DNA from 3 places in the Lysinibacillus sp. COL-1 genome. Region 3 is predicted to be linked to each of the others. Evidence: riboswitches for the same ligand, from Rfam matches in the RefSeq annotation. Region 3 holds a riboswitch; each other region holds the start of a gene.
What was found. A riboswitch is a leader RNA that binds a small molecule or an ion and turns the genes downstream of it on or off. The one in region 3 is predicted to bind lysine.
Positions count from the first base shown of each region.

Region 1: another riboswitch for lysine. It lies ahead of AC6BKE_RS18705 (transporter substrate-binding domain-containing protein); the one in region 3 lies ahead of AC6BKE_RS23985 (aspartate kinase).
Region 2: another riboswitch for lysine. It lies ahead of AC6BKE_RS03700 (amino acid permease); the one in region 3 lies ahead of AC6BKE_RS23985 (aspartate kinase).

Region 1 covers NZ_JCAWSJ010000004.1:2,083,929-2,086,139, forward strand. Annotated here, with positions in the region: gene odhB (2-oxoglutarate dehydrogenase complex dihydrolipoyllysine-residue succinyltransferase) at 1-644, shown strand, start outside; lysine riboswitch at 987-1,173, shown strand; gene AC6BKE_RS18705 (transporter substrate-binding domain-containing protein) at 1,292-2,149, shown strand.
Region 2 covers NZ_JCAWSJ010000002.1:649,892-652,102, reverse strand. Annotated here, with positions in the region: gene AC6BKE_RS03700 (amino acid permease) at 1-1,317, opposite strand, end outside; lysine riboswitch at 1,400-1,576, opposite strand; gene AC6BKE_RS03695 (CynX/NimT family MFS transporter) at 1,753-2,211, shown strand, end outside.
Region 3 covers NZ_JCAWSJ010000004.1:3,175,707-3,177,917, forward strand. Annotated here, with positions in the region: gene AC6BKE_RS23980 (YslB family protein) at 1-88, shown strand, start outside; gene AC6BKE_RS23985 (aspartate kinase) at 184-1,410, opposite strand; lysine riboswitch at 1,524-1,702, opposite strand; gene uvrC (excinuclease ABC subunit UvrC) at 1,812-2,211, opposite strand, start outside.

The DNA.
Region 1 (2,211 bases), 1.1 Mb from region 3:
TATTAGAAGTGAAACAATCAACAGCAATGTTAACAACATTTAACGAAATTGACATGACAAATATCATGGCACTTCGTAAACGTAAACAAGAAGAGTTTGTAAAAGCAAACGACATCAAACTTGGTTTCATGTCATTCTTCACAAAAGCTGTTGTTGCGGCACTAAAAAAATACCCATACGTAAACGCTCAAATCTCTGGTGATGAAATTCATTTAAATAACTTCTTTGATATCGGTATTGCTGTATCAACTGAAGAAGGTTTAGTTGTACCAGTTGTACGCGATGCAAACAGCAAAAACTTTGCAGAAATCGAAAAAGATATCGCTAACTTAGCGACAAAAGCTCGTGATAAAAAATTAGGCTTAAATGACATGGCTGGTGGATCATTCACAATTACAAATGGTGGTGTATTCGGTTCATTAATGTCAACTCCTATTATGAACGGTACGCAAGCTGGTATTTTAGGTATGCACTCAATTGTTAACCGTCCAGTTGCAGTAAATGGTGAAGTTCAAATCCGTCCAATGATGTATGTAGCACTTTCTTACGATCACCGTATCATCGATGGAAAAGATTCTGTAGGATTCTTAAAAACAGTTAAAGAATTAATCGAAAATCCTGAAGATTTACTATTAAATTCATAATGCGATTCAACCCTGCGAACAATGTTCAGCAGGGTTTTTTTATGCATGACGAAAGATTTTGACCGATTCTATGTTTGAAAGAGTACTAATGTTATATCGTTTAGAGGAGCAAAAAAGACATAAACACAACTTTTCTCACATAGAGCACATACTCTATAATAAAAATTTGTTTTAATTTTCAGAAATATCGATAGAAGCTTAACGATTTAAAATGAATAGAGAACGAACAATATCCTAATATTGTCATTAGTCAGAAAAATGTTAAAACTGTCTTGACGAGTGTACTAGTTTTATAGTAGTATCTAAATATCAATTAAATAAACAAACCTCACTAACGTTTACCAGTGAGGTAGAGGCGCGGTATTTATTAGTTCATTGTTGAGTTCAAGCAAGCGAAGACGCAATGAAGAAGGAAATATCGCCGAAGTATAAAAGGAGCTCGTACTTTTATGCTGGGTCTGCAGTGAATAAGTGCAGGACTGTCCTAGTAAATGGATTTCCAGATTTACTAGGTTGTGCTATCTCGGAAAATGGAAATTATAGTGAGGATTTGGGCAACTGTCATACAAGGTAAGACCTAAGTTCAATATACTTAGGTCTTTTTTATTACAGTTGTCTTATTTTTTTACAGAAAAGGGGAGTTTTTTATGAAAAGAAAATGGTTGTTAGTAATGATCTCTATCATGACAGCAATTGTGCTAGCTGCATGTGGCACTAGCGACAAAAATGATGGCGGTTCAGGTGATGCTGGTGCTGACAAGGAAGCAAGTGGCGGTGAATTCCGAATCGGAATGGAGGCTGGCTATCCACCATTTAACTGGACACAGCAAGGTGATGCTAATGGTGCAGTGAAAATTGCTGATAATGCAGAGTATGCAGGCGGCTACGATGTCCAAATGGCAAAAAAAATTGCTGAAGGCTTAGGCAAAGAGCTAGTCATTGTCAAAATGGAATGGGACGGATTAGTACCAGCGCTACAATCTAACAAAATTGATGCGATTATCGCGGGTATGTCACCAACTGAAGAGCGTAAGAAAACGATTGATTTTACAGAAAACTACTATACTTCTGATTTCGTTATGGTTATTAAGAAAGGTAGCAAGTATGAAAATGCAAAATCGATTCAAGATTTCTCTGGTGCTAAAATTACTTCACAATTAAATACATCGAACTACAACGTTATTGATCAAATTAACGGTGTAGAAAAACAAACAGCAATGGAAAGCTTCCCCGCAATGCGTGTCGCTTTAGAGGCTGGCAAAATTGATGGCTATGTAGCAGAACGTCCAGAAGGTATTTCCGCTGCTGCTGCCAACGATAAGTTCACATATGTCGCATTTGAAGAAGGCTTTGATACGGATCTTTCCAATACTTCGATTGCTGTAGGCTTACGTAAAGACGATGCAAACCGTGAAAAAATCAATGAAATCCTAAAAGGTATTTCGGAAGACGATCGTCAAGCGATTATGGAAGAAGCGATTTCTCAACAACCAGCAGCACAATAATGACAAGGCACGGGCTAGTTGCTGGTCCGTGCATGATCATTTCATCATTATCAAAATGAGAA
Region 2 (2,211 bases), on a different contig from region 3:
GGCCGTGTAATTTTGCCCAATGACCACAATCATACAAACAGTAAAGGCAAATAGTGGTCCAAACGGGTACAATTTTGCTCTATAAGGTAATAGCTTTGGATCTAGGCCCTGTGCCTCAAATGCACGACGGAAGCGATAATGACTAAAGGCAATGCCGAGCCATGCAATAAAACCAGACATACCAGAGGCGTTTAACAGCCAAATATAAACAACGCCATCACCAAAGAAAGACGCTAAAAAAGCTAAGCAACCTACAGCTAATGTTGCCATCAACGCATAAATTGGTATTCCTCGACGACTTAGCTTTGTGAAGAACTTAGGCGCATGTCCATCCACTGCTAATTGCCATAGCATACGTGATGATGCATAAAGCCCTGAATTTCCAGCTGACAGCATAGCCGTTAAAATAATGGCATTCATTAACGAAGCTGCAAAGGCAATACCTAAGCGGTCAAACACTAATGTAAACGGTGATACTGCGATATCTTCTGATAATAAGCGTTCATCTGTAAATGGAATCAACATTCCGATTGCACCAATTGCTAAAATATAAAACAAAAGAATACGCCAGAATACGGATTTAACAGCCTTTGGAATATTTTTTCCTGGATCGTCTGTTTCACCTGCTGTAATCCCAAGTAACTCTGTTCCTTGGAATGAAAATCCGGCTGCTAGGAAAATTCCAAATGTAGCTAGGAAGCCACCGTGAAATGGTCCATCACTAATAAAGAAATTAGTAAAGCCTACAGGTGCCTGTCCACCTAAAATACCAAAAATCATTAATAAACTGATAATAATAAAAACAATGACTGTCACTACTTTAATCATCGCAAACCAATATTCACTTTCTCCATAGCTCTTTACAGAAAGTAAATTAAATGACAGTACAACAGCAATAAATAATACTGTCCAAAGGGCTGATGAACTATCAGGGAACCAATATTTCATAATTAAGGATACTGCCGCAATTTCTGCTGCAATAGTGATTGCCCAGTTATACCAATAGTTCCAGCCTAATGCAAAGCCTAGTGCTGGATCTACAAATTTTGTTGCATACGTACTAAATGAACCGGATGATGGCATATAGGCAGCCATTTCCCCTAAGCTTGTCATTAAAAAGTACACCATAATACCGATTAGGGCGTAGGCAAGCAATGCACCACCAGGTCCAGCTTGTGCAATGGCACCACCACTGGCTAAAAATAGTCCCGTACCAATTGTACCGCCTAAAGAAATCATTGTGATATGACGGCTTTTCAATTCTTTTTTCAGCTTTGGCGCTTTATGTCCGAGCTGATTTACTTTTATTTCACTCACGATATAGCTTCCTTCCTATTTACGAGGCAAAAAAATGCCATCACATATACACTGTGATGGCTAAGTTAATCCTCAGTTTTTCCTAAATGATAGCTCAACACGTTGTGCAAACGTGACAGTTCTGTTCCTTTCGGAGACAGCCCCAGCATGAGGTTTTCAAGTCCCCTCACACTTCGGCAATATTCCCTTTCAGCTAATCTCATCAATGCTTGTCATTTCCATTAGCATACTTATAAATATCGCGACCTCTACCTCAATACAAACATGAGGCATATAATTATTAAATTTATGATGCTTATTATATTAGCATAAGACCTTTGACATTTCAATATAACAATAAATGTTCTGTATTTTGTGAATCTTCTACTATTTTTATTAGTTTGTTAAAGTGTTATAGTAGTTCAATTAGAACGGTTACGAACAGGGGGATTTATTTTGACTACAAATGATCATTCCGCTAGTTTTCCGAGTAAAAAAATTAGCTGGAGGGGAACAACCTTACTTTTAGTCTTCGGAGTTATCTTTATAGCCTCTACATTAAGAATGCCACTAACTGTTGTTGGCCCTATTATATCATTTATCCGTGACGATCTTGGTATTTCTAATGTACTTGCAGGCTTTCTAACAACGATTCCATTGCTCGCTTTTGCTACCATCTCACCATTTGCGCCCGTTGTAGCACGCAAACTAGGGCTTGAGCTAACACTATTTTTATCCACTATTTTATTAGCCTTGGGGATTGTTCTACGTTCCCTTGGTACAACGGGGTTACTTGTATTTGGTACTGTACTCATCGGCATAGCCATATCATTTGGAAATGTGCTGATTCCAGGATTATTAAAATTAAAATTTCCATACCATGTTGGTTTATTAATGGCATTTTTCACTATGTCG
Region 3 (2,211 bases):
TGAAAAGCGAGAAAAGCAGCACTATGTCATGTTTACAGTCAAATGGGATGTCAAGGAACGTATTATGAATACCATCCCTACTGAATGATGAAAAGGATTGTCTCCCTATTCAACGGGATGACAATCCTTCTTTTTTCTTCCTTTAATTTCGGACTATTACATAAAATACTGTTTCTTCTATTATTATATATAAAGTGCTTGCTCTAAATTGAATTCATCATGCAAGGCATTTGCTGCACGAATCATATCATCCTGTGGTACAACAACAGACACTTTTATTTCAGACGTACTAACCATTTTTATAGGAATATCTTCACGACGTAATCGATCAAACATGCGAGCAGCCACACCTGGATTAGAGGCCATACCTGAACCAATGATAGAAACCTTCGCCAACCCTATTTCAAAGTCAGCAAAACTAAAGCCAAGTGACAATTTACTATCTTCTAGAACACGCAATGTTTCCGCAAATTCTTCTTTTAAAATGGAAAAAGACACAGTTGGTTTTAAGCCATCAATGATTGCCTGTACAATAATATCTACATTAATGCGGTTTTCTGCAAGGATTGTAAACATATCTGCCAATGCACCATCGGCATACGCATCATACCCCACTGTCAAACGGATAATATCTGACTCAAAGGCTACACCACGGACGACTAAATTTTTCTCCATTTCCACTTCCTCCTTCAATAAAGTACCTACTGACTCTACTAAGCTAGAGCGTATAATAACGGGCATTTGAAATTTTTTTGCTAACTCCACTGCACGAGGATGAATAACATGTGATCCTAAATTAGATAACTCCAGCATTTCATCATAGGAGATTTCCTGCAGCTTTTGAGCTTTGCTGACATAGCGTGGATCTGCTGTATAAACACCGTCAACATTTGTGTACATATCAGTTCGCTCTGCTTCCAATGCTACCGCGAGTGCTATAGCTGTTGTTTCAGCTCCGCCTTTGCCAAGTGTAGTAATATTTTGTTCCTCATCAATACCCTGTTCTCCAGCAATCACTACAATTTGTCCCTGTACAAGATGTTCTTCAATACGACTGTCATCGATATAGTCGATACGTGCATGACGATACTTACAATCTGTATGTATACCTGCTTGCCATCCAGTTAAGGACACTGCCTCATAGCCCGCTTCCTGTAATGCGATGGCAAATAAAGCGCTGGATAATTGAGAGCCCGTAGACACGACTGCAGCTAATTCTCGTTTGGGCACTTCGTCCGTTAGTTGATGTACCATCGTTTGCACATCTTTCGTTGTGTGTCCCATTGCTGCAACGACCACGACTACATCGAAGCCTCTGTCCTTTTCAGCAATCGCCTTCCTTGCTGCCTCTTGGATTTGTTCAGTAGAAGCTAGTGCAGCCCCTCCAAACTTCATCACTATTTTAGCCATTTCTTGCGTTCTCCTTTCCAGTCATATATTTCACCTGCTTCTAGAAAACTAAAAGGCAGCCTCCACATAACGTGAAAGCTGCCTATAACATGTACAATGATCGTAACTTGTGCATGTGTGATAGCTCTCCGAAACTTTTAGAATCGACAATCTTACATTTCTTAAATGTAAAACCAGTACAACAAAGGAAACAACAATGCTATACTTCGGCAAGCTCCCCTTTCACACACGATCTCTGGACTTGTTCATCCTCCATTGTGTTACTCTTGAATCTTGCACCTCTATCATCACCATAAAGTGAATGTATTCAATTGGTTTAACGCTGGCGTCAACATGCTAGCCACACCAGTTCGCTATTCATCACATTGACGAACAATGTTATTTACAACCTTAGCACATGTCTATTCCTTTGACAATGACTCTTGCTGAAAATAGCTATAAATTTGGCTCGCTAAATTAGCAGGTATTCCTGCCTCCTGCAAAGCTAGCTCGCTCGCCTCTCGAATTTTCTTAACTGAACCAAAATGTTTGAGCAACTGCTGCTTGCGTTTTGGCCCCACACCTTCAATATGGTCTAACACCGATTGAATGGCATGCTTCTCATGCTGTTGGCGCAAGAAGGTAATAGCAAAGCGGTGAACTTCGTCCTGAATTCGTTGTAATAAATAAAAGCTATCACTAGTACGCTTTAAGGCAATCACTTCTGGTGGATCACCAAACAATAGCTGCGACGTATTATGCTTATCATCTTTTGCTAAACCTGCAATCGGTATAACAAGTCCAAGCTCATCTTCTAGTACT